3 regions of the Streptomyces sp. NPDC055239 genome follow, and region 3 is predicted to be linked to each of the others. Evidence: riboswitches for the same ligand, from Rfam matches in the RefSeq annotation. Region 3 holds a riboswitch; each other region holds the start of a gene.
The links. Region 3 has a riboswitch for cobalamin ahead of ACWFRJ_RS22605 (CoA-acylating methylmalonate-semialdehyde dehydrogenase). Riboswitches for the same ligand answer to the same signal wherever they lie in the genome.
Positions count from the first base shown of each region.

Region 1: linked by a shared signal. The riboswitch ahead of ACWFRJ_RS26005 (cobalamin biosynthesis protein) and the one ahead of ACWFRJ_RS22605 (CoA-acylating methylmalonate-semialdehyde dehydrogenase) in region 3 are both predicted to bind cobalamin.
Region 2: linked by a shared signal. The riboswitch ahead of ACWFRJ_RS19240 (ribonucleoside-diphosphate reductase subunit alpha) and the one ahead of ACWFRJ_RS22605 (CoA-acylating methylmalonate-semialdehyde dehydrogenase) in region 3 are both predicted to bind cobalamin.

Region 1 covers NZ_JBSGRD010000008.1:346,625-356,537, forward strand. The annotation lists gene ACWFRJ_RS26000 (cobyric acid synthase) at 1-791, opposite strand, end outside; gene ACWFRJ_RS26005 (cobalamin biosynthesis protein) at 791-1,729, opposite strand; cobalamin riboswitch at 1,852-2,003, opposite strand; gene ACWFRJ_RS26010 (hypothetical protein) at 2,110-2,364, opposite strand; gene ACWFRJ_RS26015 (anion permease) at 2,377-3,657, opposite strand; gene ACWFRJ_RS26020 (lysozyme) at 3,893-4,633, opposite strand; gene ACWFRJ_RS26025 (class II aldolase/adducin family protein) at 4,813-5,499, shown strand; gene ACWFRJ_RS26030 (alpha/beta hydrolase) at 5,645-6,781, shown strand; gene ACWFRJ_RS26035 (hypothetical protein) at 6,870-8,333, shown strand; gene ypfJ (KPN_02809 family neutral zinc metallopeptidase) at 8,349-9,239, opposite strand; gene ACWFRJ_RS26045 (hypothetical protein) at 9,486-9,913, shown strand, end outside.
Region 2 covers NZ_JBSGRD010000005.1:217,293-227,205, forward strand. The annotation lists gene ACWFRJ_RS19210 (extracellular solute-binding protein) at 1-517, opposite strand, end outside; gene ACWFRJ_RS19215 (GntR family transcriptional regulator) at 804-1,577, shown strand; gene ACWFRJ_RS19220 (carbon starvation CstA family protein) at 1,709-3,856, shown strand; gene ACWFRJ_RS19225 (YbdD/YjiX family protein) at 3,853-4,050, shown strand; gene ACWFRJ_RS19230 (DUF3311 domain-containing protein) at 4,171-4,440, shown strand; gene mctP (monocarboxylate uptake permease MctP) at 4,437-6,086, shown strand; cobalamin riboswitch at 6,195-6,318, shown strand; gene ACWFRJ_RS19240 (ribonucleoside-diphosphate reductase subunit alpha) at 6,452-8,884, shown strand; gene ACWFRJ_RS19245 (ribonucleotide-diphosphate reductase subunit beta) at 8,884-9,906, shown strand.
Region 3 covers NZ_JBSGRD010000007.1:38,687-48,599, reverse strand. The annotation lists gene ACWFRJ_RS22625 (enoyl-CoA hydratase) at 1-266, opposite strand, end outside; gene mmsB (3-hydroxyisobutyrate dehydrogenase) at 263-1,183, opposite strand; gene ACWFRJ_RS22615 (enoyl-CoA hydratase/isomerase family protein) at 1,177-2,253, opposite strand; gene ACWFRJ_RS22610 (acyl-CoA dehydrogenase family protein) at 2,250-3,398, opposite strand; gene ACWFRJ_RS22605 (CoA-acylating methylmalonate-semialdehyde dehydrogenase) at 3,404-4,903, opposite strand; cobalamin riboswitch at 5,147-5,317, opposite strand; gene ACWFRJ_RS22600 (short-chain fatty acyl-CoA regulator family protein) at 5,371-6,789, opposite strand; gene aceA (isocitrate lyase) at 7,158-8,447, shown strand; gene aceB (malate synthase A) at 8,583-9,913, shown strand, end outside.

The DNA of each region.
Region 1 (9,913 bases), on a different contig from region 3:
GCGACCCGCAGCACGTCCTCGCCGACCGGGGGAGCGACGACGGACTCCCGCACGGCGCCCCGCAGGGACACCCGAAGGCCGTCCTCCTCGTCGATGCCGAGGCCGTGCTGGAAGGGAAGGACGCCGAACGTACGCCGCCCGGTGAGCTCATGAAGCATGTCGAGCCCGGGTTCGAGCAGCGAGACGTCGCCACGGAACTTGTTGACGAGATAACCGGCGACCAGTTCCTGGTCCTCGGCGCTGAGCAGCGCGGTCGTACCGAAGAAGGAGGCGAAGACGCCGCCTCGGTCGATGTCGCCGACCACGACGACCGGGAAGCGGGCGGCCCGCGCGATCCCCATGTTCACGATGTCCGTACGCCGCAGATTGATCTCGGCGGGACTGCCCGCGCCTTCGCAGATCACGGCGTCATAGCCGCCCCGAAGTTCTTCGAGGCATCCCACGACGGTGGAGAGCAACTGTTCCTGGCGCCCCCCGTGATAGCCGCGCGCGCTCATCTCGCCCACGGGCTTTCCCATGAGGACGACCTGGCTGCTGCGGTCACTGCCCGGCTTGAGCAGCACGGGGTTCATCAGTGCGCTGGGTTCGACCCGGGCGGCCTGCGCCTGCATGGCCTGGGCCCGCCCGATCTCGGCGCCCTCGCGCGTGACGAAGGAGTTGAGGGACATGTTCTGTGCCTTGAAGGGCGCGACGGAGACCCCCTTGCGGGCCAGCCACCGGCAGATCCCGGCGGTGATCACGCTCTTGCCCGCATCGGACGTGGTCCCGGCAACGAGCAGCCCACCACTCATCAGACCCTGCCTTTCCGCATAGTGCTCACCACGGCCGCGACCCCCAGGGCAAGCAGCCCTACCCGGCGCGAGAGCTTCACGGCCCGTTCGATGTCGGCGACTTCGACGTCCCGCCCGTCCCCGTTCAGGACGGGCCGGTGCTCGATGCGGCCTCCGTACGAGAGGGTCCCCCCGAGCCGTACCCCCAACGCCCCTGCGAAGGCGGTCTCCACGGGCCCCGCGTTGGGGCTCGGATGCTTGGCCGCGTCCGCACGCCAGGCCTTCAGGGCACCGCGCGGCGCGTCTCCGGCGGCAGCCGCGAGCACCGCGGTGAGCCGGGCTCCGGGCCACCCCAGTACGTCGTCGAGCCGCGCGGAGGCCCACCCGTACCGCCGGTACTTCACCGACTTGTGCCCGACCATGGCGTCGAGCGTGTTCACGGCCCGGAAGGCGACAAGCCCGGGAACCCCGCCGAGAGCCCCCCACACCAAGGCGCCGACGACCGCGTCGGACGTGTTCTCGGCGACGGACTCGACCACGGCCCGCGCGATGCCGTCGGCGTCGAGGGACTGCGGATCACGGCCGCACAGATGCGGAAGGCGCTCCCGTGCCACCTCGATGTCCCCGGCGGCGAGCGCACCGCCGACGGCCCGCGCCTCGCGCCCCAGCGAGGTCCCGCCGACGACGGCCCAGGTGGTGGCGGCGGTCAGCGCGACGGATGCGGCGCGTGAGTCACGTACAAGAGAAGAGGCCAGGACGGCGGCACCTGCCGCACCCCCGGCGCACACCACGGCATGCAGGGCGCCCCACCCGCGGTGGTCACGCCACAGCACACGCTCTACGGCACCGGCGGCCCGGCCGAACGCGGCGACCGGATGCCCGCGGCGAGGATCGCCGAGGAACAGATCACCGAGGAGGCCGGCGGCGGCGCCGTACGCGAAGTCGCGATCGGCACGCATGGCTTCAGCCGGCCGTGACGCGGAGGGGAGCGAGGGGCCCGGCCTGTACAGGCGGGGGCACAGAGACCGGCAACGGGCGGCCGCGCATGGCGATATGTCCTCACTCAGGGTGTCCGCGCCCTGATTCGACGAGATCGGCGGCGAGAGTTCCTGGCTTCCGAGGAGCCGGCTGAGTCAGCTCCTCGATGACAGTGGCGGGACCGCGCCGGATTCGCACCGGCTTCCTCTTCTGCCGCCGTAATGGCTCCGGCAGTCCACCACGCCCGCGAACGCCCGTCAACTTGCCGTTGACCTGGGGCGGGAGAGTGTGCCGAGGCCCACAGACAGAGGTGGGGTGCGGGCCGCCGAAGCGTCCCGCACCCCACCCGGAGCTGCGATCGTCAGGCGACGATCAGATAGATCCCGTACGCCACCGCCGCCGCGCAGAGCGCGAAGCACACGTACGCGCCCGTGCGTGCCGCCACCGGGGGCCCGCCCGCCGTGGAAGCGGCGGAAGCGGTCGAAGTGGCGCCGGACGTTGCCGTCTCGCGCTTGGAGAGGCCGACGATGCCGAGGGTGAACAGGCCCACCAGGGCCACCGTCACCGCGAGGCTGACTCCGAACACGGAGCCGAGAGCTGCCCAGTCGATGTTCATGCTGACTTGTCCTTACACCGTGGCGGGCCGGGCGGGGTCCGCCGCGGTGCCGGTCGGGGCCGGGGCCTGGATGGTGGCCTTGACGAGGTCGACGTCGGGGCTCGTCACGGCCGACCCGGTGGGCGGCGGAGAGACGGCGGCGATCGCGGTGGTCACGACGCCCGCCGGCTCGTCCGCGAAGGAGCTGCGGATCTCGTCGTCGGCGACGTTCGTGTGGTCGACGGCGTTGCGCCGGGACAGCACCCAGATCACGGCAGAGCCGGTCACCAGGAGCGCGGCGGTCGCCGCGATGCCCCAGGGGCCCTGCTTGGTGAGGAACTCGGCGCCCGCGCCGACCAGACCGGCGGCCGGGAGCGTCAGGCCCCAGGCGACGAACATGCGCGTCGCCGTGGACCAGCGGACCACACCGCCCTTGCGGCCGAGGCCCGCGCCCATCACGGCGCCCGAGCAGACCTGGGTGGTGGAGAGCGAGAAGCCGATGTGCGAGGAGGCCAGGATCGCGGTCGCGGCGCTGGTCTGGGCGGCGAAGCCCTGCTGCGGCGCGAGGTCCGTGAGGCCCTTGCCCATGGTGCGGATGATGCGCCAGCCACCGAGGTACGTGCCGAGCGCGATGGCGATGCCCGCCGAGACGATGACCCACATCGGTGGGTTGGCGCCCGGGTTCAGGACGCCGCCGGTGATCAGGGCGAGCGTGATGATGCCCATGGTCTTCTGCGCGTCGTTCGTGCCGTGCGCCAGCGAGACGAGGCCCGCGGAGGCGATCTGACCGGTGCGGTAGCCCTTGGCGGTCGCCTTGGTGTCGGTGTTGCGTCCGATGCGGTACGTCAGACGCGTGGCCAGCGTCGCGGCGATGCCGGCGACGAGGGGCGCGGCGATCGCGGGGATCAGGATCTTGGTGACGACGGTGCCGCCGTTGATCGACGACCAGCCCATCGACATGACCGCGGCGCCGATGAGGCCGCCGAAGAGCGCGTGGGAGGAACTGGAGGGCAGGCCCACCAGCCAGGTCAGGAGATTCCAGAGGATCGCGCCCACCAGGGCGGCGAAGATCACCTCTGTCTTCAGTCCGTCTTCGTTGACGATTCCGCCGGAGATCGTCTTGGCGACCTCGACCGACAGGAAAGCGCCGACGAGGTTCAGCACGGCGGACATGGCCACCGCCGTCTTGGGCTTGAGAGCGCCAGTCGAGATGGTGGTCGCCATCGCGTTGGCCGTGTCGTGGAAACCGTTCGTGAAGTCGAACACGAGAGCGGTAACGATCACGATCCCGAGGAGAAGCGTGATGTGTTCCATTTACCCAGGCTTCTGTTGGACGTCAGTGGCAAGTGGAACGTAGGCAAGCTGGGTGAACGGAAAGTGAACTTGGTCGGGCCGTGCGGTGACCCAATTCGGGGCACTGCCACTCCGGTTCCGTCGTGGCTCTGACGAAGATCGCCCGGAGTGGCGTCGCGAGGCCTGGAACGTGAGCTTCCAGAGGCCCGGAATGCGGGCTTCCAAGGGTGTCCGACCGGTATCCGGCCGTGCCCGGCTACCCTCGGGCGAACTTCTTCAACTGCTTCATCGAACCGTTGAAGAGATTCTGGTCACCCGGGAACCTGCCGCCGTTGTCGTACTGCCAGAACGTCAGGTACGACCAGCCCCTGGGCAGCTTCCCCGACGTCGACGACCAGTGCGCCAGCCACAGCGCGTGATGCGCCGCGAAGGCACGGCTGCCGCCCGTGCACTTGTTCCACCACCTGGTGGTCGTGTAGATCACGGGACGCCGTCCCGTCTGCCGCTTCACCTCGTTGCTGAACGACTTGATCCAGTGGACCATGCCCCTCTTGCTGATGCCGTAGCACTTCCGCTTGCCGTAGGGATTGTGCTCGATGTCGAGGGCCGGCGGCAGCGTCCGGCCGTCCGCGCTCCACCGTCCGCCGTGCCTCATGAAGTAGGCAGCCTGCTTCTTGCCGGACGACTTGCTCGGCACGGCGAAGTGGTACGCGCCGCGCAGGATGCCCGCCTTGCGGGAGCCGTTGTACTGCTGCTTGAAGTGGGGATTGCGGTACGTGTAGGACTCGGTGGCCTTGATGTAGACGAAGCGCGCGCCCTTGCTCTTCGCCTTGTGCCAGTTGACTCGCTTCTGGTGCGACGAGACGTCGTGCCCCCTCGGCTTGCTCGCCGCCGAAACCGGAATCTCGGCGAGGACGGTCCACCCGAGGGCCAGAGTCACTACTGAGGCCGCGATGACGCGCGCGCGGCGACGGGATGGTTTGTGGTCATGAGCCATATTTCCCCCCGGACTGCGACGTGCGGGACAAATCTTCCGGAGAGTACTGGAAGATCATCGGATGGCGGTCGATGGCCAGCCAATCAGCACCAGAGAGTGATGTATGCACATTTGTACTCTTACGGACTCCCTGCCTCCGCCCCTACGGTGCCGCGCCCCACGGCTGACAGGATCGCGGCATGACGGAGCAGCGGGACGTGCGGGAGCAGCGGGACGAAGTCCGGCAGGACGCGGTGGAGCGGGCGTGGGGCGAGCTGGTGGCGGCGGCCCGCAGGACGGTGACGGACGGCCTGGTGGTCGGCACGTCGGGCAACGTCTCGGTGCGGGTCGGCGGCACGATCCTGGTCACCCCGAGCGGCATGCCGTACGACCGCCTCGGGCCGCGGGACGCGGTCGGCGTCGACACGGACGGCAATCAGCTCTTCGGTGACCTCGCCCCCACCAGCGAACTGCCCATGCACCTGGCCGTCTACCGCACCACGGACGCCGGAGCCGTGGTCCACACCCACGCGGTGCACGCCACCGCCGTCTCCACCCTCGTCCCGGAGCTCCCGCCCATCCACTACATGGCGGCGGCGCTCGGCGGCCCTGCCCGGGTTGCCCGGTATGCCCCCTACGGCTCCGACGAGTTGGCCGAGAACATGCTCCGGGCCCTCAGGGACCGCACTGGTTGCCTGCTCCAGAACCACGGAACAGTCACCTACGGAGACACCCTGGACCAGGCGTACGACCGCACGGCGCAGCTGGAATGGATGTCCCGCCTCTGGCTGACGGCCAGCGCGGTCCCGGGTCACACCCCGACGCTCCTGTCCGCCGGGCAGCTGAGGGAAGCGGAGGACAGGCTGCGCGGCTACGGCCAACAGTGACGGCCCTCGGGGGCGCGTCGGGGGCGGCTTCGTCCCGAGAGGCCGCGGATTCAGTGACATCACCTACGGGTACGCGGACGGGGTGACGTCACCCCGCGAGCCCCGCCCACTGGCAGCGACCAGCCACCCGCCGGACACTGGGCAGGTGCGCCCAGCCAAAGCGACGGCAACGGCCGTCACCGCCGTCACCACCGCCCTCCTGGGCGGCGCAGCCGCCGTCGCCGCGGGCCGGTTCGCCAGCAACGCCGCCCTGAAGGCGCCGGCCGGCCGCCCGCTGCCGACCGACCACCGCCTCACGGTCCACTCCACGGCCGCGGGCCAGATCACCCTGACCCGCGCCCTCGCGACCCTGCGCCCCGGTACGTACGGCCTCAGCGGCAACGGCAGCCATGCCGTGATCGGGCCCGTCCTGGACTCAGCGCCGCACGCGGCGGACACCGTCGTACGCCGCCTTGAGCGCGTCACCCACGGCTCCCTCGAACCCGGCGCGAAGGTCTGGCTCACCCCGCAGGTACACATCGGCGACCCGCACGCCGCACTGGACATCGACCACGCGGACGTCGACATCCCCGGCGAACTCGGCGGCCTGCCCGCCTGGTTCGTGCCGGGCGTCCGCGACACCTGGGTGATCACCGTGCACGGCCTCGGCACGACCCGCGAGCACCCCATGGTCGTCATGGACTTCCTGCACCGCCAGCGGTTCCCGGTGCTCGACATCGCCTACCGAGGCGACCTCGGCGCGCCCCGCTCCCCGGACGGCCTCGGCCACCTCGGCGAGACCGAGTGGCGCGACCTGGACGCGGCCATGCGCTACGCCGTGCGCCACGGGGCGCAGAACGTGATCCTGCACGGCTGGTCCACCGGCGCCGCCATGGCGCTGCGCGCCGCCGCGCACTCCGCCCTGCGCGAGAGGATCAGCGGTCTCGTCCTGGACTCCCCGGTGCTCAACTGGGAGACCACCCTGCGCGCGCTCGCCGCGGCCCGGCGCACACCGGGACTCCTCCTGCCCCTCGCGGTGCGCGCCGCCCAGGGCCGCACGGGCCTGCGCGGCGACCGCATCCTCCAGGCCGCCGACCCCGAGGTGCTCAAGGTCCCCACGCTCCTCTTCCACGGCCCGGACGACGTGATCGCCCCCTGGGCGCTCTCCCGTCAACTCGCCGAGCGGCGCCCGGAACTCGTCACTCTCCACACCGTTCCGGATGCGCCCCACGGAGCCATGTGGAACGCCGACCCCGCGGGCTACGAAGAGGCGCTACGGCGCTTCCTCACGCCTCTCATGTAGCGGGCGAGAGCCCCCTGCGGTAGCTCTCCGGAGCCTCGCGAAGGCATTCCGTTTGGGTTTTCGGACCGTCAACAGGAAGACTGCTCCCGTGACGTCCCGTATCCCGCGCGACTCAAGGCTCCGACTCGTCCGCGCTCAATCCCCCAGGGCCGAGAGGCGAGCGGGGGCGGAGCGCGGCACAGCGCGGCCCCTGACCGCCCCCGGCGCAGTGACACAGCAGCGTGCGCGCCGTCCCGCGCCCCGGCCGCCCGAGGGCACACCCGCCCCCGGAGAGCTGGCCCGCATGGCGCGCAAGGGCCTCGCCGACGCCGTCAGGGTCGCGCGCTGGGCCGACACGTCCCTGCGCTCGGGACCCGCCCGCGCGGGAAAACCGGACGCCGCCGACGGAGCCGAAGGCACCAAAGGCACCCTCTCCGTAGCCACCGCGGAACGGGCCGCCGCGGAACTGGCGCTGACCCCGGATCAGGTCCGCGCCGACTGGGACACCGCACGGCTCGCGGGACTCATCGAGGTGCACGGCGACATCGCTCGCCCCGGCTGGCGGCTGCGCGCCTGGGACCGCGACGACGCCGCCGTGCTGCGCGGCTGGGTCGCCCTCTTCGACGCCTGGTCGCTCGCGCACGCGGCATCACGCGAACTGGCGCCCGCCACCGTGGCCGAGACCGTCGAGGCCATGCCGCAGCTCCTCACCCTGCTGCAGCTCTCCGCGGGCCCCGTCCCCGTACCGCAGCTCCTGGACCTCCTGGACCAGCGCGTCACGGAACTGCGCACGGAGCGCTGCGAGATCCCCTACGGCCCGCAGCCCGAGCCGGTGGACCCGGCCGAGACGCCGCCCCTCGCCACTCTCCTGGACTGGGCGCTGCGCGGCCTCGCCGCCGTCGGCGCGCTGACGTTCGCCGAAGGGCAGGCCACACTCACGCCGCTCGGCAGCTGGGCGGTCTGGGTCAAGCTGGAGCAGATCTGCGTGGCCGCGCAGAGCCCGGCGGGCAACATCGAGCAGTCCGCCGAGGACATGCTCCGCGGCTGCGCGCGCCTGCGCCCGAACGCGGCCCGTTCGGAGTACCGCGCCTGGCTCGCCCCGCGCCCCGTCGGCAGCGCCGTCACCGAGCTCCTGGACGCGGCCCGCGGCGAGGACGCCCTCCTGCGCGGCCTCGCCTTCGAATGCCTGCGGGTGGTCGGCGCCCCGGCCGAGGCCGAGGTGCGGACCGTCGTGGACGAGACCTCGCTGCGGCCCTACGCCCTCATCTGGCTCGCCGAGCAGGAGGGCGCCGACCCCGAGGACGTCCACCTCGTCCTGTCGCGGGAGGAGTCGACGTGGCTGTGGGTCGACACCGCCGCCGCCGTCGCCGACCACGGGGAGATCCACCTCCTCGTACGTCACCTGGAGTCCGCCGTGCAGCCCACGGTGCCCGCGCTCCTCGACGAGGTCCGGCGCATCGGCCACCCCCGCACCGTCCAGGTCCTTGTCGCCCTGGCCGCGGCCCACCCCGATCCGGCACTGGCGAAGGCCGTGCGCCGGGCGGCGTTCCAGGTGCACACCGGGGGCGTCTGAGCCCCGCCGGGCTCCTCACCGGAAGGTGTTGCACTGCCCCATGTCGCCGGTGCGGTAGCCCTGGTAGAACCACTGCTGCCGCTGCTCGGCCGAGCCGTGCGTCCAGGACTCCGGGGTGACCCGGCCCTGGAACTTCTCCTGGATGCGGTCGTCGCCGACCGCGGCCGCCGCGTCCAGGCCCTCGCGGATGTCCGCGTCGTCGAGGCTGGTGATCAGCGGCTTGCCCGTCTTGTCGTCGGCGGTACGGGTCGCGTGCCGCGCCCAGACGCCCGCGTAGCAGTCCGCCTGCAGCTCGACCTTCACGGCGTTGCTGTTCTGTCCCGTACGCCCGTCCTGGGAGCGCTGCAGCGTCCCCATGAGGTTCTGCACGTGGTGCCCGTACTCGTGCGCGACGACGTACGCCTGCGCGAAGGGGCCGCCGCTCGAGCCGAACTTGGTCCGCAGCTCGTCGAAGAAGCCCAGGTCCAGATAGACCTTCCGGTCACCGGGGCAGTAGAAGGGGCCGACCGCCGACGACGCGGCACCGCACGCCGTGCCCACCCGGCTGGTGTAGAGGACGGTCGGCGCGGGGGAGTAGGTGCCCTTCCTGCGCTGGAACTCGGGGCGCCAGTAGTCCTGCACGCTGTTGACCACCGCCACCATGCGGCAGTCGTCCTTGGTGTTCGCGTCCTGCCCCGTACGGCAGCTCTGCTGGACCTGCGCGAGCGACGAGGACGACGCGGCGGGCTCGTCACTGCCCGACGAGAGCCCGAGCTGATCCGGGCCGACCCCGAAGAGCAGCCCGAGCACCAGCGCGATCAGGCCCGCGATGCCGCCGCCGACCGTCGCCTTGCCGCCGGGAATCCGGCTGCCCCGCACATCCTGCACCTCGGACGTGTCCAGATCGGCGTCGTCGTCGAACTGCATGGGCGCACCACCCTCTGCCTCGCATCCGGGGTGGCGTTGTGCCGCCCTGTGCCGAGATGTCGGCGCCTTCATCCTGATATGCCCCATCCCGCGCGGCGCCGGACGGGGGTCCGAACGGGGGACCCCGGCGACATGGCACGCCGTGTCGCGCCCGCCGCCCGGGTCCACGCACTCACGCCGCCGCTACGCTCTGCGCCTGTTGCGTGGGCAGAGGTACCGGCAGAGATGCCGAAGAGGGGGAGCGTCGTGACCGTTGTGCCGTGCGGGGCGGCGGGATCCGGGCCCGTGTCGTGCGAGGGGTCCGGGTCCGTGCGGGCGGTGTCCGCCCGACGCGGGCCCCGGATCGCCCTCCCGGTGGTCCTCGGTCTCCTCGCCCTGCCGCTCATCACCGCCGCCCACCACTCACGACCGGCCCCCTACGGAGACCACGTCACCGTCCACGCGCGCGTGGACGCCGGTACGGCGGCCCCCGCGCTGCGGACCACCGGCCGCGCGGTAGAGGCGTACGACAGGACGACGGGCCGCCCGCGCTGGACGTACCGCCGCGAGGGAGCCAGGCCCCTTGCCCTGCTCCCCGTCCCCGGGCACGCCGTCGCGCTCTGGAACGACGGCCTGGTCACCGACACCGCACGCGCCGACGGCAGCGCCGTCCGCTGGCACCGCGCCATCCCCGA
Region 2 (9,913 bases), on a different contig from region 3:
CGCGGGTCTTGGGGGTCTCCTTGATGCCGGCGTCGGCCCAGACCTTCTTGTTGTAGATCACGACGCGGTTCAGGACGAACCACGGGGCGGCGTACTGCTTGCCGTCCACGACCGAGGACTTGTTGATCGACTCGGTCCAGTCGGCGCCGAGCCCCTCCTTGAGGTCGCTCAGGTCGGCGAGGCCGCCGGTCTTGGCGTACGCGGCGGTCTGGGTGTTGCCGATCTCGAAGACGTCCGGCGGGTTCTCCTCGGAGAGCGCGGTCGTCAGCTTCTGCTGGATGCCGTTCCACTGCTGGACCTCAAGGTTCAGCTTGGCGCCGGTCTTCTTCTCGAAGGCCGCCTTGACGTCCTTGGTCCAGCTGTCGGGCGTGGAGCCGTCCATCGCCCAGAGCGTCAGGGTCTCCCCCTTGAAGCCGTCCGCCCCGGCCTTCTTGTCGTCACTGTCGTCGCTGCCGCACGCTGCGATCGAGACCAACATGCCCGCGACACCGATGGCCGCTATGAGCTTGCGCTTCACGTCACCCTCCTCAAGGGATGCCAGTCAACCCCCCACCCGCAGCGACCAAATGGACCGAGATCTGCCCGTGGGACTGGAACCTGGTCTTTAATGGTGTAGACCAGTACGGGGAGCTTGGCCTAGACCTTTAGGGGTGTCAAGGGTGTATAAGAAGGGCTGTCGGGTCCGTTATCGGACCGACACCTGAGCGGGCACATCCTGCTCAGCCCGGTACGTGCCACGATGTGAGCCGCGACAGACGGAGGAGCCGGTGACGGCAGCAGCACAGGAGCCGGGAAGGCAGCGGATGGGCACTGACGCAGGCAGTACAGACACCGACGCGGGCGGAGCCCCGACCGTCGGACGCACCGCGCGCGTACCCAAGTACTACCGCCTGAAGCGGCACTTGCTCGACATGACGGAGACACTGCCGCCCGGCACCCCGGTCCCGCCGGAGCGCACACTGGCCGCCGAGTTCGACACCTCGCGCACGACGGTGCGCCAGGCGCTGCAGGAACTGGTCGTCGAGGGCCGCCTGGAGCGGATCCAGGGCAAGGGCACCTTCGTGGCCAAGCCCAAGGTGTCCCAGGCGCTGCAACTCACCTCCTACACCGAGGACATGCGGGCCCAGGGCCTCGAACCCACATCGCAGCTCCTGGACATCGGCTACATCACCGCCGACGACACCCTCGCCGGGCTGCTCGACATCAGTACGGGCGGCCGGGTGCTCAGGATCGAGCGGCTCAGGCTCGCCAACGGCGAGGCCATGGCCATCGAGACGACGCACCTCTCGGCCAAACGCTTCCCGGCCCTGCGCCGCTCCCTGGTCAAGTACACCTCGCTCTACACGGCACTCGCCGAGGTGTACGACGTCCACCTCGCGGAGGCCGAGGAGACCATCGAGACCTCCCTCGCAACCCCGCGCGAGGCGGGCCTGCTCGGCACGGACGTGGGCCTGCCCATGCTGCTCCTGTCGCGGCACTCCCTGGACGGCGGCGGACAGCCGGTGGAGTGGGTCCGTTCGGTCTACCGGGGCGACCGCTACAAGTTCGTGGCACGCCTCAAACGCCCCACGGACTGACCCACTGCTCCTGACCGACTGACGTCTTCCCGCCCACTGACCCTCGTCCGGGGTCTGGCGCCAGATCGCCGTGCTGCTCTACGGTCCTCCCGTCATCGCATGATGAGCGTGATGAACGGGAGGACGACCCGGTGCGCACAGCGAATCCCCGATCCATCGTCATCTGGACCCTCGTCGCGCTGGTGGGCGCCGCGGGCTGGGCCGTGCTCGCGCTCTCGCGCGACGAGGAGGTGTCGGCCGCCTGGATGGTGGCAGCGGCCCTCGGCTCGTACGCCATCGCCTATCGCTTCTACTCCAAGTTCATCGTCAACCGTGTCCTGAAGGTCGACAAGAACCGGGCCACTCCGGCGGAGCGCCTGGACAACGGCATCGACTTCCACCCGACCGACCGCCGTGTCCTGCTCGGCCACCACTTCGCGGCGATCGCGGGCGCGGGTCCCCTGGTCGGGCCCGTACTGGCCGCGCAGATGGGGTATTTGCCGGGCACGATCTGGATCATCGTCGGCGTGATCTTCGCGGGCGCCGTGCAGGACATGGTCGTCCTCTTCTTCTCCACGCGGCGCGACGGCAAGTCGCTCGGCCAGATGGCGCGCGAGGAGATCGGCCCCTTCGGCGGGGCCGCCGCGCTGCTCGCCGCGTTCGCCATCATGATCATCCTGCTCGGGGTGCTCGCGCTCGTCGTCGTCAACGCGCTCGCCGACTCGCCGTGGGGCACCTTCTCCATCGCGATGACCATTCCGATCGCGCTGTTCATGGGCTTCTACCTGCGGATCCTGCGCCCGGGACGGGTCAGTGAGGTCTCCCTCATCGGGATCACGCTGCTCCTGATCGCGCTCGTCGCCGGGCGCTGGGTCGCCGAGTCGTCCCTCGCGGACACCTTCACGCTCGCGCCGTCGACGCTTGTCATCTGGCTGGTGGCGTACGGATTCATCGCCTCGATCCTGCCGGTGTGGATGCTGCTCGCACCGCGCGACTACCTCTCCACCTTCATGAAGATCGGCACGATCCTGCTGCTCGCGCTCGGTGTCGTCTTCACGCTGCCGACGCTGAAGATGGACCCGGTGACCGATTTCGCCTCACGCGGCGACGGGCCCGTCTTCGCCGGATCGCTCTTCCCGTTCGTCTTCATCACCATCGCCTGCGGGGCCCTGTCCGGTTTCCACGCGCTGATCTCCTCGGGCACGACGCCGAAGATGGTCCAGAAGGAGACGCAGATCCGGATGATCGGCTACGGCTCCATGCTGATGGAGTCGGCCGTCGCGGTCATGGCGCTCGTCGCGGCGAGCATCATCGACCCGGGGCTCTACTTCGCGATGAACGCGCCCGCCGGGGTCATCGGGGACAACGTCCAGGCCGCGTCGCAAGCCGTCGCGAACTTCGGGTACTCCATCTCCCCCGAGGACCTTGCGCAGGCAGCCAAGAACGTCGAGGAGTCCTCGCTGCTCTCGCGCACCGGCGGCGCTCCCACGCTCGCGGTCGGTGTCTCCGAGATCTTCTCGAAGGTCACCGGCGGCTCCATGAAGGCGTTCTGGTACCACTTCGCGATCATGTTTGAGGCGCTGTTCATCCTGACCGCGCTCGACGCGGGCACCCGCGTGGGCCGCTTCATGCTCCAGGACATGCTCGGGAACGTCTACAAGCCCTTCAGGAAGGTCAGCTGGAAGCCAGGACTCATCATCACCAGCGCGGTCGTCACCGGCCTGTGGGGCTACTTCCTGTGGGTGGGCGTGCACGAGCCGCTCGGCGGGATCAACCAGCTTTTCCCGATCTTCGGCATCTCCAACCAGCTTCTCGCGGCGGTCGCGCTCGCCGTCTGCACGACGCTCCTGGTGAAGTCGGGGCGCCTCAAGTGGGCCTGGATCACCGGGATTCCGCTGGCCTGGGACGCGACGGTGACCCTCACCGCGAGCTGGCAGAAGGTGTTCTCCAGCGATCCGCGCGTCGGCTTCTTCAAGCAGCGCTCGATCTACCAGGACGCGATCGACGACGGAAAGGTCCTGCCGCCCGCCAAGTCCATGGACGACATGCACACCGTCGTCACCAACTCCACGGTGGACGGCGTCCTCTCGGCCGCGCTCGCCCTGCTCATCGTCATCGTGATCGCCGACGCGGCCCGGATCTGCGTGAAGCACGTCCGCAACCCGCAGTCGTCGAGACTGAGCGAGGCCGAGTACGTGGAGTCGAAGCTGACCGCACCGGCCGGGCTCGTGCCGACCCAGGAGGAGAAGGCGGAGCTGGCGGCGGCGAAGGCGAAGACGGACGCGCAGGTCCCGTCATGACGTGGGTGCTTCGCGGGCTGCGGTGGGTGCGGTGGTACGCACGGGAGTTGACGGACGAGTCCGCGTACGACCGTTATGTCGCGCACACGCGAAAGACGCATCCCGGGGCATCCGTCCCCTCCCGGAGGGAGTTCGAGCGAATGCGCACGGATCAGCAGGAGTCGGATCCGCGTCAGGGGTTCCGCTGCTGCTGAGCCGACACTGAACAGGCACTTCGACACGTCCGTTATCCGGACAGGGGTTCCATAGATCAATACTCTCGCTTAGATTTCCCGCACGTTAAAGGTGAGATAAGCGAGGGAGCGGAACCGCAAGTGTCAGATGCGCCTGAAGTGAGCAGACCGGTGATCACGCCGGTCCGCGTGGTCATTGCCCTCTGCCTCGTAGCGCCGTTCGTGGCGATGCTCTGGGTGAGCTCCTACGCGAAGGTCGAACCGACCTTCATCGGCATCCCGTTCTTCTACTGGTACCAGATGCTGTGGGTACTCATCTCCACCGCTCTCACCATGATCGCGTACAAGCTGTGGCAGCGTGACCAGCGCGCCCGCAAGGCCGAGCAGGCCCAGGGGGGTGCGACCCGATGAACGAGCTCGCAGCGGACACGGGCGGCGTCAACGGCATCGCCCTCGCCGTCTTCATCTTCTTCTTCGTCGCCGTCACGGCGATGGGCTTCCTGGCCGCGCGCTGGCGCAAGGCCGAGACCGAGAGCCTGGACGAATGGGGCCTCGGCGGCCGGTCGTTCGGCACCTGGGTCACGTGGTTCCTGCTCGGCGGCGACCTCTACACGGCCTATACGTTCGTGGCCGTCCCGGCGGCGATCTACGCCGCGGGCGCGGCCGGCTTCTTCGCCGTGCCGTACACGATCCTCGTCTACCCGCTGATCTTCACCTTCCTGCCGCGCCTGTGGTCCGTCTCCCACAAGCACGGATACGTGACCACGTCCGACTTCGTGCGCGGACGCTTCGGGTCCAAGGGGCTCTCCCTCGCCGTCGCGGTCACCGGCATCCTCGCCACGATGCCGTACATCGCGCTCCAGCTCGTCGGCATCCAGGCCGTGCTCGACGTGATGGGCGTCGGCGGCGGTCCGGACACGAACTGGTTCATCAAGGACCTGCCGCTCCTGATCGCGTTCGCGGTGCTCGCCGCGTACACGTACTCGTCGGGTCTGCGCGCGCCCGCGCTGATCGCGTTCGTGAAGGACGGCCTGATCTACCTCGTCATCGTCGTCGCGATCATCTACATCCCGATCAAGCTCGGCGGCTTCGACGAGATCTTCCGGGCGGCGAACGACAAGTTCGCGGCGACGAACGAGGCGGCGGGCAAGCCCGTCGCGGGCCTCGCACCAGGCGCCGGCGGGCAGTGGACCTATGCCACGCTCGCGCTCGGCTCCGCGCTCGCGCTCTTCATGTACCCGCACTCGATCACGGCGACGCTCTCCTCCAAGAGCCGCAACGTGATCCGCCGCAACACCACGATCCTGCCGCTCTACTCGCTGATGCTGGGCCTGCTCGCACTGCTCGGCTTCATGGCGATCGCGGCCGGGGTCAAGGTGGAGAACGGGCAGCTGGCGATTCCGCAGCTGTTCGAGAACATGTTCCCCGACTGGTTCACCGGCGTGGCCTTCGCCGCCATCGGCATCGGCGCCCTCGTGCCCGCGGCCATCATGTCGATCGCAGCAGCGAATCTCTTCACCAGGAACATCTACAAGGACTTCCTCAGGCCGGACGCGACGCCCGCACAGGAGATGAAGGTCTCCAAGCTGGTCTCGCTCCTGGTGAAGGTGGGCGCGCTCGTCTTCGTCCTCACCATGGACAAGACGGTCGCGATCAACTTCCAGCTCCTGGGCGGCATCTGGATCCTGCAGACCATGCCCGCGCTGGTCGGCGGCCTGTTCACCCGCTGGTTCCACCGCTGGGCGCTGCTCGCGGGCTGGGCTGTCGGAATGGTCTACGGGACGGTCGCCGCGTACGGTGTCGCCTCACCGACGCAGAAGCACTTCGGCGGCTCGTCCGACGAGATCCCCGGCATCGGCGAGATCGGCTACATCGGCCTCACGGCGTTCGTCCTGAACCTGGTGGTCACCGTGGTCATGACGTTCGTCCTGCGCGCCGCCAAGGCGCCTGACGGCATCGACGAGACCTCTCCCGGCGACTACACGGCGGACGCGGGCGACCCCGGCGTCGTCAAGGACCTTCCGCCGGCCACGGCGGGGGCGCCGGGCGGGCACTGAGCCTCTCCCCTACGTACGTCATGCGGGCCGCCGGAAGAATCCGGCGGCCCGCTGTCGTGCACTCCGACACAAGATATGGGGTTGCCGCCCAGAGCCAGCACAAGATGTATGCTCGTGCTCGTTGTCGCCGCAGGGGAATCCGGTGGAAGTCCGGAACTGTCCCGCAACGGTGTATGAGTGCGCATTTGTCGTACTCATGAGTCCGAAGACCTGTCGACAGCGCACCCGTTCCGACCGGTCCGGGTGCCAACGACGTCCGGGCCTCGTGGAATGGGCTGGTGGACGCGGAGCGCAGCCCTGCCCCGGCGCGCCCGTGTGTCACTCCTCCCCTCCGCAAGGTTCCGAGCCGAGCGAGGGAGTGCTCCGTGACCATCGCGCCAGCCGAACCTGCGTCAGCGCAGACCACCGACGGTCAGCAGACCACCGTTGGTCAGCAGACCGGCGACGGCCCAGGAACCGCGCTGCTGCGCACCCTGACCGACCTCACCACCGACCTCCCCGACGCCGACCCCGGCCGGGTCGCCGCCGCCGCACTGCGCGGCCGTTCGGCCAGGGCGGATCTGGCGGAGCTGCGGGAGCTGGCGACCGAGGCGGCCGCCGGGCTCATCTCCGAGGACCCGACGTACTCGCAGCTCGCTGCCAGGCTCCTGAGCCTCAGCATCCGGGACGAGGCCGCGTCGCAGGGCGTGCGCTCCTTCTCCGACTCGGTCGCCGTGGGACACCGCGAGGGTCTGATCGCGGACCGCACCGCCGCGTTCGTCGTCGACCACACGGACCGTCTGGACGGTCTCGTGGAGGCCGCACTGGAAGACGGCGCCGACTTCCGCTTCGGCTACTTCGGCCTGCGCACCCTGCACAGCCGCTACCTCCTTCGCCACCCGATCACCCGGCACGTCATCGAGACCCCGCAGCACTTCATGCTGCGCGTCGCGAGCGGCCTGGCGGAGGACGGCAGCACGCGCTCGGTGGACGAAGTCGCCTCCCTGTACCGCCTGATGAGCCGCCTGGACTACCTGCCGTCGTCGCCGACGCTCTTCAACTCCGGCACCCGGCACCCGCAGATGTCCTCCTGCTACCTCCTCGACTCCCCGCTGGACGAGCTGGACTCCATCTACGACCGCTACCACCAGGTCGCGCGCCTCTCCAAGCACGCGGGCGGCATCGGGCTCTCGTACTCCCGCATCCGCGCCCGCGGTTCGCTGATCCGCGGCACGAACGGCCACTCCAACGGCATCGTGCCGTTCCTGAAGACCCTGGACGCCTCCGTCGCCGCCGTGAACCAGGGCGGCCGTCGCAAGGGCGCCGCCGCGGTCTACCTGGAGACCTGGCACTCCGACATCGAGGAGTTCCTGGAGCTGCGCGACAACACGGGTGAGGACCAGCGGCGTACGCACAACCTGAACCTCGCGCACTGGATCCCGGACGAGTTCATGCGCCGGGTCGCCGCCGACAAGGACTGGTCGCTGTTCTCTCCGGCCGACGTGCCGGAGTTCGTCGACCTGTGGGGCGACGAGTTCGACGCCGCCTACCGCAAGGCAGAGGCCGCCGGGCTCGCCCGCAAGACCATCCCCGCCCGCGATCTGTACGGCCGCATGATGCGCACCCTCGCGCAGACCGGCAACGGCTGGATGACCTTCAAGGACGCCGCCAACCGCACCGCCAACCAGACGGCGGAGCCCGGCCACACGGTTCACTCCTCCAACCTCTGCACGGAGATCCTGGAGGTGACGGACGACGGGGAGACGGCCGTCTGCAACCTGGGCTCGGTGAACCTCGGCGCCTTCGTGGACACGGCCGCCGGTGACATCGACTGGGAGCGGCTCGACGAGACCGTCCGCACCGCCGTCACCTTCCTCGACCGCGTGGTCGACATCAACTTCTACCCGACCGAGCAGGCCGGCCGCTCGAACGCCCGCTGGCGTCCGGTGGGCCTGGGCGCCATGGGTCTGCAGGACGTCTTCTTCCAGTTGAAGCTGCCGTTCGACTCCCCCGCCGCGCGTGCCCTCTCGACGCGCATCGCCGAGCGGATCATGCTCGCCGCGTACGAGGCGTCCGCCGATCTCGCCGAGCGCAACGGCCCCGTGCCCGCCTGGGAGAAGACCCGCACCGCGCGCGGCGTCCTGCACCCGGACCACTACGGCGTCGAGCTGACCTGGCCGGAGCGCTGGGCCACGCTGCGGGAACGTATCGCCACGACCGGTATGCGCAACTCGCTGCTCCTCGCCATCGCGCCGACCGCCACGATCGCGTCCATCGCGGGCGTGTACGAGTGCATCGAGCCGCAGGTCTCCAACCTCTTCAAGCGCGAGACGCTGAGCGGTGAATTCCTCCAGGTCAACGGCTACCTGGTGCAGGAGCTGAAGCGGCTCGGCGTCTGGGACGCGCAGACCCGTGAGGCGCTGCGCGAGGCCAACGGCTCGGTGCAGGGCTTCAGTTGGATCCCCGCCGATGTGCGCGACCTCTACCGCACCGCGTGGGAGATCCCGCAGCGCGGCCTGATCGACATGGCCGCCGCGCGCACGCCGTTCCTCGACCAGGCGCAGTCCCTGAACCTGTTCCTGGAGACGCCGACCATCGGCAAGCTCTCCTCGATGTACGCCTACGCCTGGCAGCAGGGTCTGAAGACCACGTACTACCTGCGTTCGCGCCCGGCGACCCGGATCGCCCGCGCGGCGGCGGGCCAGACCGCCGCCGAGCCCGCGCCCGCCGCCGCCCCCGTACCCGCCCAGGCCACGGCCGACGAAGACGCCGTCGCCTGCTCCCTGGAAAACCCCGAGTCCTGCGAGGCCTGCCAGTAATGAGCTCCACGACCACCGCCGTAAAGAACCTCCTCGACCCGGGCTTCGAGCTGACCCTGCGTCCCATGCGCTACCCCGACTTCTACGAGCGCTACCGGGACGCGATCAAGAACACCTGGACCGTCGAGGAGGTCGACCTCCACTCGGACGTCTCCGACCTCGCCAAGCTCTCGCCCGGCGAGCAGCACATGATCGGCCGCCTGGTCGCGTTCTTCGCAACCGGCGACTCGATCGTCTCCAACAACCTCGTGCTCACGCTCTACAAGCACATCAACTCCCCCGAGGCCCGGCTCTACTTGAGCCGCCAGCTCTTCGAGGAGGCCGTGCACGTCCAGTTCTATCTGACGCTGCTCGACACCTATCTGCCCGACCCTGAGGACCGCGCGGCGGCCTTCGACGCGGTCGAGGAGATCCCCTCCATCCGCGAGAAGGCGGAGTTCTGCTTCCGGTGGATGGACTCCGTCGAGAAGATGGACCAGCTGGAGAGCAAGGCCGACCGGCGCCGCTTCCTGCTGAACCTGATCTGCTTCGCCGCGTGCATCGAGGGGCTCTTCTTCTACGGTGCCTTCGCCTACGTCTACTGGTTCCGCTCGCGGGGTCTGCTGCACGGCCTCGCGACCGGCACAAACTGGGTGTTCCGTGACGAGACGATGCACATGAGCTTCGCCTTCGACGTCGTCGACACCGTCCGCAAGGAGGAGCCCGAGCTCTTCGACGACGCACTCCAGACGCAGGTCACCGACATGCTCAAGGAAGCCGTCGAGGCCGAGCTGCAGTTCGCGCGCGACCTGTGCGGTGAGGGCCTGCCCGGCATGAACACCGACTCGATGCGTGAGTACCTTCAGTGCGTCGCCGACCAGCGGCTCCAGCGGCTCGGGTTCGCGCCGGTCTACGGCTCGTCGAACCCGTTCTCATTTATGGAGCTCCAGGGTGTTCAGGAGCTGACCAACTTCTTCGAGCGACGTCCGTCGGCCTACCAGGTCGCGGTCGAAGGCTCGGTCTCCTTCGACGACGAGTTCTAGCCCCACC
Region 3 (9,913 bases):
TACATGTCCATGTAGCTCCGGGGCCGCATCTCCTTGATGTCGGCCCCGGCGGCGAACGCCTTCGGCGATCCGGTCAGGACGACGCAGCCGACGTCCGGGTCCCGATCCAGTTCCGCCGTCGCGGCGACGATCTCGTTCATCACCTGAAGGTTGAGGGCGTTGAGAGCCTTGGGCCGGTCGAGCGTGAGAAGTGCGGTACGGCCCTTTCGTTCGATGCGGATCGTCTCGTACGACGCTGAGGTCGTCTCGTACGGCTCTGTTGTCATGCGCTGTCCCCGTCCCCTGCCGTGTGCTGTCTGATGGTGTTGACGATCCCGGAGAAGTCCTGGTCCGATCCGGCGCCTTCCGCGTAGGCGGCATACAACTCGGCTGCCTTCACACCGAGTTGTGCATGGATTCCACTGGCCTCGATTGCGCTGGCCGCGAGTCCCAGGTCCTTGGCCATCAGTGGGGCGGCGAATCCGGGTCGGTAGCCGCGGTTGGCTGGGCTGGCCGGAACGGGCCCCGGCACCGGGCAGTTGACGGTCAGGGCCCAGCACTGCCCGGAGGCGGTGGAGGCCACGTCGAACAGGGCCTGGTGGGACAGGCCCAGGCTCTCGCCCAGGACGAACGCCTCGCTCACCGCGATCATCGAGACGCCGAGGATCATGTTGTTGCAGATCTTCGCCGCCTGTCCGGCGCCGGGTCCGCCGCAGTGCACCGCCTTGTTCCCCATGATCGTCAGGAGCGGGTCCGCCTCGGCGAACTCGGCATCGCCGCCGCCCGCCATGAAGGTGAGCGTGCCTGCGTCGGCGCCCACCACTCCCCCGCTGACCGGGGCGTCGAGGGCCCGCATCCCGGCCGCCGTCGCGGCCGTGTGTGCGCTGCGCGCGTCGGCCACGTCGATGGTCGAGCAGTCGATGAACAGCGTGCCAGGCCGGGCGGCGGCAAGGAGCCCCTCCTCCTGGTAGAGGCTAAGGACGTGCCGCCCGGCAGGCAGCATGGTGATCACCACGTCCGCCACGGCGGCGGCGTCCGTCGACGATCCGGCGGCCACCACGCCGTTCTCGACCGCCTCGGCGAGCAGTTCGGGCAGCAGGTCGTGGCCGAGCACCCGGTGCCCCGCCTTGACGAGATTGGCGGCCATCGGGCCGCCCATGTGACCGAGCCCGATGAAGCCGATGGTGAGAGCGGTGTTCACCACGCCACCTCCTGTGGGGTCGTCGCCAGGTGGATGTCGCCGTCGGCGGGCGGGCCGAAGTGGCGCGCCACGTCCGCGTCGGTGACCTCGGCCAGGGTGGCCGGTTTCCAGCGGGGACTGCGGTCCTTGTCGATCACTTGCGCCCGGATCCCCTCGACCAGGTCGTACGAGGCGAGCGCGGCGCGGGAGACCCGGTACTCCTGCTCGAGGACGCGCTCCAACGGGCCGAGCCGCCGCGCCCGGCGCAGTGCGGCGAGCGTGACCTTCAGGGCGGTGGGCGACTTGGTGGCAAGGGTGTCGGCCGCCTCCGTCGCCGCGCGCGCTCCATGGCCGCGCAGCCGGGCGAGGATCTCCTCCACCGTGTCGGCGGCGTAGCAGTCGTCGATCCAGGCCCGGTGACCGGCAAGGTCGCCGGGCGGCGGCTGGCGCACGTACATCTGGAGGGCGTCCCAGACCGGCTGCGTGGCGAAGTCGCCAAGCAGCCTGGGCATGTCGCCAGAGGCCACGAAATGATCGGCGAGCCCGCACAACAGGGCATCGGCGGCGCCGACTTGCGCGCCGGTGAGCGCCAGGTGGGTGCCGAGTTCACCGGGGGCCAGGGCCAGCAGGTAGGTGCCGCCCACGTCGGGGACGAAGCCGATGCCGGTCTCCGGCATCGCGATGCGCGAGCGCTCGGTGACGATGCGGACGTCGCCGTGCGCGGAGACTCCGACGCCGCCGCCCATCACGATCCCGTCCATCACGGCGACGTACGGCTTGGGGTAGCGGGCGATGCGCGCGTTGAGCCGGTATTCGTCGCGCCAGAAGTCGGCGGAGGCGGCTGTCCCCGCACGTGCGTCCTCGTAGATGGAACGGATGTCGCCGCCCGCGCACAGACCGCGCCCGCCTGCGCCTTGGACGACCACGGTCCGTACGGCAGGGTCGCTCTCCCAGGTGGTGAGCGCTTCGTCGATGCGCCGCACCATGGTGTGGGTGAGGGCGTTGAGGGCCTGGGGACGGTTGAGCGTGAGGTGGGCCGCGCGGCCCTCGGTCCGGAGCAGGACAGCGTGCTCGGTGTCCTTGGCCGCCGTCACCGCAGTGCTTCCGTCAGGCCTCGGGCCACGATGACGCGCATGATCTCGTTGGTTCCTTCCAGGATCTGATGGACACGGAGGTCGCGGACGATCTTCTCGATGCCGTACTCGTTCAAGTAGCCGTATCCGCCGTGCAGTTGGAGGGCGCGATCGGCGACGGAGTAGCCGGTGTCGGTGGCGAACCGTTTGGCCATCGCGCACAGCTGCGGCGCCTGGGGGTCACGGCGATCCAGAGCCTTGGCTGCCTCGTGGACCAGGGCGCGGGCCGCGGCGAGTTCGGTCGCCATGTCGGCGAGACGGAACTGCAGGGCCTGCGCGTCGAGGAGCCGGGCGCCGAACGCCTCCCGGTCGGCGAGATACGACAGGCTCTTGTCAAGGGCGCTGCGGGCGCCGCCCAGGGAGCAGGCGGCGATGCCGAGCCGACCGCCGTTCAGGCCGCTCATGGCGATCCGGAAGCCGTTGCCGGCCCGGCCGAGCAGCCGGTCCGCGTCGACCCGCACGCCGTCCAGGATCACCTGGCGGGTGGGCTGGGCGTTCCAGCCCATCTTCTTCTCGTCGGGGCCGAACGACAGCCCGGGGTCGTCCCGTTCGACGACGAACGCGGAGATCCCCCGGGGTCCCTCGCCGTCGGTGCGCGCCATGACGACGTACACCTGCGCGGCACCCGCACCGGAGATGAACTGCTTGACCCCGGTCAGGACATAGCTGTCGCCGTCGCGGACCGCCCGGGTGCTCAGGGATCCGGCGTCCGATCCGGTGCCCGGTTCGGTGAGGCAGTAGCTGCCGAGGTCGTCCATGGAGCACAGCCGGGGCAGCCACCGTGCCCGTTGCGCCTGGTCGCCGTAGGTGTCGATCATCCAGGCGACCATGTTGTGGATGGAGAGGTAGCCCGCGATGGACGGGCAGCCGGAGGCGAGGGCTTCGAAGACAAGGACGCCGTCGGCCCGGCTGAGGCCGCTGCCTCCCGCGTCCTCCCCTACGTACACCCCGCCGAGCCCGAGCCCGGCCGCCTTGCGCAGTACGTCGAGGGGGAAGTGCTTGTCCTGGTCCCACTGCACGGCACGGGGAGCCAGGTGGTCCTCCGCGAAGTCGAGCGTGGTCTCGACGAGGGCCTGCTGGTCCTGGGTGAGCGATGCGCTGGTCATGGCGCTCATCCCATGGTGGGCAGGGTGAAGCTCGCGCCTTCCCTGACCCCTGAGGGCCAGCGCGAGGTGACGGTCTTGGTGCGGGTGTAGAAGCGGATGGCGTCCGGGCCGTGCTGGTTCAGGTCGCCGAAGCCGGAGCGCTTCCAGCCGCCGAAGGTGTGGTAGGCGACGGGGACCGGGATGGGGACGTTCACTCCGACCATTCCGGTGTCGACGCGGCGCGTGAAGTCGCGGGCGGTGTCGCCGTCCCTGGTGAAGATCGCGACCCCGTTTCCGTACGGGTGCTCGCTGGGCAGCCGCAGGGCTTCCTCGTAGTCGGCGGCCCGTACGACGCACAGGACGGGCCCGAAGATCTCCTCACGGTAGATCCGCATCCGCGGACTGACCCGGTCGAAGAGCGATGCTCCGGCGAAGAACCCGTTCTCATGGTCCGGAAGCTCGAACTGCCTACCGTCCACGACGAGTTCGGCGCCCTCGTTCACGCCGATGTCGACGTAGCGCCGGACCCGGTCGAGCGCGTCCCTGCTCACCAGCGGGCCGAAGTCGGCTTCGGGGTCGTCGCTGCGGCCGATGCGGAGCGCGCCGATACGTTCCTTGAGTGCGGCGACCAGCGCGTCGGCGGTCTCCTCACCGACGGGCACGGCCACCGAGATGGCCATGCAGCGCTCGCCCGCCGAGCCGTATCCGGCACCGATGAGGGCGTCGACGGCCTGGTCGAGATCGGCGTCCGGCATGACGATCATGTGGTTCTTGGCGCCGCCGAAGCACTGGGCGCGCTTGCCGTGGGCGGCGGCGGTGGCGTAGATGTGCGCGGCGACGGGAGTGGAGCCGACGAAGCCGAGCGCGCCGACGCGGGGGTCCTCCAGGAGGGTGTCGACGGCTTCCTTGCCACCGTTGACGACGTTCAGGACGCCGGGCGGCAGGCCTGCCTCGAGGAACAGTTCGGCGAGGCGCAGGGGCACGGACGGGTCGCGCTCGGACGGCTTGAGGATGAACGCGTTGCCGCAGGCGATGGCGGGCGCGGCCTTCCACAGCGGGATCATGGCGGGGAAGTTGAAGGGGGTGATCCCGGCGACGACTCCGATCGGGGAGCGCAGCGAGTGCACGTCGATGCCGGTACCCGCGTTGTCGGTGAACTCGCCCTTGAGCAGGTGCGGGATACCGGCGGCGAACTCCACGACCTCCAGGCCGCGTTGAAGGTCGCCGTGCGCGTCGGCCACGGTCTTGCCGTGCTCGGCCGAAAGCATCCGCGCAAGGGATTCGCGTTCGGCCTCGACGAGTTGGAGGAAGCGCAGGAGGACGCGGGCGCGCCGCTGCGGGTTCCAACGGCCCCACTCCTGCTGTGCGTTGACGGCGTCAGTGATCGCCGTCTCGGTGTCGGCCCGGCCCGCGAGCGGTACGCGGGCCTGGACGGTGCCGGTGTTGGGGTCGTACACGTCGCCGAAGAGGCCCGACGTGCCGGCGGTGTGCTTGCCGCCGATGAAATGCGTGAGTTCACGGACCATGGGTGCCTGCTCTCGTCAGGTGCGATCCGGGGAGGGCACGGCGAGCCGCCGGCGGGGCGCACGGGTGTGTGCGCTGCCGGGGTGAGCCGCGGGACAGGGGACGTCGGGACCGTCAGGCGTGGAGGAAGAGTGCCGGAGGTCGCGAAGTCCTATGAGCGCGTGGTGAGTTGACTGCGCTCCGCCGGATCACCAGGGTCGTGGGTACGTACCGGTGCCATGCGTGTCTGCTCCATCCTCGTGGACAACACGGAACGTTCCGCGGCCGGTATCCTGACTCCCGGATCTACGCGCGGCGCCCGCCTTCCCGGCAGACCTCGCCAGTGGCGTGTGGATGGCAGCACACTCCCCGGTCACAGTGGCGGGACCGTGCCGGTTTCACACCGGCTTCCCTGCACCGCGGACCTTGTGTCACGAAGATATAGTTGGACGTCCTAGTAAGTCCACCCCCTCACTCGGCGTCCACCCCCTCATTCGATGCCCGCCCGCTTCACGGCCACGGGGTAGGGCACGAAGGTGCTGCTGTTCTCGTCGATCGCCAGGCTGCGGTCCAGTGGTGGCACCGCCCGCTGTGGGCAGTCCGTACGTTCACAGAGACGGCAGCCCATGCCGATGGGCACGGCGGACGACGCGCTGTCGAGGTCGAGGCCGTCGGAGTAGACGAGCCGTGAGGCGTGGCGGATCTCGCAGCCGAGGCCGATGGCGAAGGTCTTGCCGGGCTCGCCCCAGCCGCCGCGATGCCGGGTGACCGCTCGTGCGGTCCACAGGAAACGCTGCCCGTCCGGCATCGATGCCACCTGGACGTGGATGCGGCCGGGCGCGGCGAACGCCTCGTACACGTTCCAGAGCGGGCAGGTGCCGCCCGCGCGGGAGAAGTGGAAGGCGGTGGCGGACTGCCTCTTCGACATGTTGCCCGCCCGGTCGACCCGCACGAAGGAGAAGGGCACACCGCGCAGCCGGGGCCGCTGCAGGGTGCTGAGGCGGTGGCAGATCGTCTCGTAGCCGAGTCCGAAGTGGTCGGTGAGACGCTCGATGTCGTAGCGGAACTCCTCGGCGGCCGTGTGGAAGCGGCGGTAGGGCAGGATCAGCGCGGCGGCGAAGTAGTTGGCGATGCCGATGCGGGCCAGCGGCCAGGCCGCGGTCTCCTGGCCGAAGTCCTCCGAGGCGAGCGCGGAGATGTCGTCCGCGTATTCGAGCAGCACGAGTTGGGTGGCCATCCGGAACGCCTGCTGGCCGGGGCGCAGACGGTTGGAGAGGTGCAGGACGCGGGCCGTCGGGTCGTAGTGGTGCAGGAGCTCCTGGGCGTCCGCGGCCAGGCGCACTCCGTGGCGCTCGGCGAGGCGCGCGGACAGGGCGCGTACGACCTCGCCGGGGCGTACGCCGATCTCGGCGGCGAACCGCTCGGCGGCGAGATCGATGTCGTGCAGATAGTTCTGGCGCCGGTAGAAGAACTCACGGATCTCCTCGTGCGCGGAGCGGGGCTGCGCCGCCGTTCCCGGCCCCCGCCCCTCCGCGGCTTCGGAGAGCTGTTCGGTGAGGTGCTGGTTCCGTCGTCCGAGGTCCACCAGGACCGTCGCCACGGCGGGCATGCGCGATGCCAGGTCCGAGAGGTCGGAGGCGGACACCCGGCCCGCGGAGACCTCTCCGGTGAGGGCGTCCCGCAGGTCGGCCACCAGACGGCTCGTGTCGCGCTCGGAGAAGAAGCCCGGGTCGACGCCGAACGCCTCCGTGAGCCGCAGCAGCACGGGCACGGTCAGCGGCCGGGAGTCGTGCTCCATCTGGTTCAGATAGCTCGGCGAGATGGCAAGGGACCGGGCCAGATCGGCCTGGCTCATGCGGCGCTCCTCCCGCAGCCTGCGCAGCCGCGCTCCCGCGTACGTCTTGCTCACCCGTGGCTCCTGTCCGGTCACGATCACCCTCGTCGGCACTGCCCGTGATGGTAGCCACGCGAACGGGACTCCAGGCATTAACAGACTTGGCAATACGGCGTCGGAAGATGCGCAGAAGTTGGCAGCTTTCCCCGGTTGTTGGCACTGAGTGCCGGTGTCAGAGTCGTACCGCGGCCCGCCGGACTCCGTCGGGCGGATCGGAATCGGGGCGCGACTCGATGCCCTGACGTCGGTGATCCCGACCCTTCCGCCCAACTCGGCAGCATTGCTCGGATTGCACACCCAGGGGATCGGTGGGCCGCACCCTCAATTTGTCCGGCACTCAGTGCCAAGCATTCGCACAGTTCACGATTCCTCAGGAGACGGTCATGGCTCAGGCAGGGACGACCACAGCAACGGCCCAGGAGCTGGCTCAGCGGTGGGCATCCGCCCCCCGGTGGAAGGGCATCGAGCGCACCTACACCGCCGAGGACGTGGTCAGGCTCTCCGGCAGCGTCCGCGAGGAGAGCACCCTCGCCCGGCGCGGCGCCGAACGCCTGTGGCGCCAACTGCACGAGCAGGACTACATCCACGCGCTCGGCGCCCTGACAGGCGGCCAGGCGGTCCAGCAGGTCAAGGCCGGTCTGCAGGCGATCTACCTGTCCGGCTGGCAGGTGGCCGCCGACGCGAACCAGGCCGGGCACACCTACCCCGACCAGTCCCTCTACCCCGCCAACTCGGTCCCCCAGGTGGTCCGCCGGATCAACAACGCCCTGCTGCGCGCCGACCAGATCGCCACCGCCGAGGGCGGCGATGACACCACCGACTGGCTCGCGCCGATCGTCGCCGACGCCGAGGCGGGCTTCGGCGGACCGCTCAACGCCTTCGAGCTGACCAAGGCGATGATCGCCGCAGGTGCGGCGGGCATCCACTACGAGGACCAGCTGGCCTCGGAGAAGAAGTGCGGGCACCTGGGCGGAAAGGTGCTCGTGCCGACCGGCCAGCACATCCGCACCCTCAACGCGGCCCGCCTCGCCGCCGACATCGCCGATGTGCCGACGCTGATCGTGGCACGCACGGACGCGCTCGCCGCGAACCTGCTGACCAGCGACGTCGACGAGCGTGACGCCCGGTTCGTCACGGGCGAGCGCACCGCCGAGGGCTTCTACCGGGTGCGGAACGGCATGGAGCCCGTCATCGCCCGCGGCCTCGCCTACGCCCCGCACGCCGACCTCATCTGGGTCGAGACCGGCACCCCTGACCTCGCCCAGGCCCGCGAGTTCGCCGAGGCGATCCACGCCGAGCACCCCGACCAGATGCTCGCCTACAACTGCTCGCCGTCGTTCAACTGGCGTGCCGCCCTGGACGACGACCAGATCGCCAAGTTCCAGCGCGAGCTCGGCGCGATGGGCTACCGCTTCCAGTTCATCACCCTGGCCGGCTTCCACTCCCTCAACCACGGCATGTTCGACCTGGCCCGCGGCTACGCCGAGCACGGCATGACCGCCTATGTGGACCTCCAGGAGCGCGAGTTCGCCGCGCAGGCGCAGGGCTTCACCGCCGTGAAGCACCAGCGTGAGGTCGGCACCGGGTACTTCGACCAGGTGTCCACCGCGGTCAACCCGGCCTCCTCCACGACTGCGCTCGCCGGGTCCACCGAGGAGGAGCAGTTCCACTAGACGCTTCGCTGGAACGCGGCAATCACACCCTCGGGCCGGTGGGGGCTTGGCGCGCAGTTCCCCGCGCCCCTTCGGGGCACGTCCATCGCGCCCCCACCGCCCCGTCAGTCCGCCCCGCCTGCTGAGGAGACCCGCATGTCCATCTCCGCTCCGACAAGCCGTGCCCAGGTCCTCGGCGTGCCAGGTCACCGGCACGACGAGATCCTCACCCCCGAGGCTCTGGATTTCGTAGGCAGCCTCGTCGAAGCCTTCGCCGATCGCCGTCTGGAGATCCTCAAGGAGCGCACGCGGGTGGGCGCACGCCTCGCCTCCGGCTCCCCGCTCGACTTCTCCGTCGCCACCGCCCGCGTACGGGAGGACGACTCCTGGCAGGTCGCACCTCCGGCGCCCGGACTGACCGACCGCCGCGTCGAGATCACAGGACCGCCGGAGCGCGGGATGGCGGTCAACGCCCTCAACTCCGGTGCCCAGGTGTGGATGGCGGACTTCGAGGACGCCACCTCACCCACCTGGGACAACATCATCGGCGGTCAGCTGAACCTGCTCGACGCCATCGAACGCAGGATCGACTTCACCACGCCGGAGGGCAAGGGCTACCGGCTCGGCGAGCAGATCGCGACCATCGTCGTCCGCCCGCGCGGCTGGCATCTGGACGAAGAGCACCTTGAGATCGAAGGCCACCCCGCGCCCGCCTCTCTCGTGGACTTCGGGCTCTACTTCTTCCACTGCGCCCAGCGGCAGATCGACGCCGGGCACGGCCCGTACTTCTACCTGCCGAAGCTGGAGAACCGCGACGAGGCACGGCTGTGGAACGACGTGTTCGTCCTCGCCCAGGACCTCCTCAGCATCCCCCGCGGCACGATCCGGGCCACCGTCCTCATCGAGACCATCACGGCCGCCGTCCAGATGGAGGAGATCCTCTACGAGCTCCGCGAGCACAGCTCCGGCCTCAACGCGGGCCGCTGGGACTACCTCTTCAGCCTCATCAAGACCTTCGGGCACCGCACCGACTTTCTGCTGCCCGACCGGGCGAAGGTCACGATGACCGCCCCCTTCATGCGCGCGTACACCGAACTCCTCGTACGCACCTGCCACAAGCGGGGCGCCCACGCCATCGGCGGCATGTCCGCCCACGTACCCGGAAAGGATCCTGACGCCCACCGGGCGGCCCTCGCCACGGTGCGGCTCGACAAGGAACGCGAGGCCGAGGACGGCTTCGACGGCTCCTGGGTCGCCCACCCCGCCCTTGTGCCCGTCTGCCGCGAGGTGTTCGACGGAGTACTCGGCATCCAACCCCATCAGATCGACCGCGCCCGCGCCGACGTCGAGGTGACGGCGGCACAGCTCCTGTCCGTGCGCCGCGTCAGCGCACCGCCGACCGCAGAGGGCGTACGCACCAACATCGCGGTCGCCCTGCGCTACTTCGCCGCCTGGCTGCACGGGCAGGGAGCCGTCGCCCTGTACGG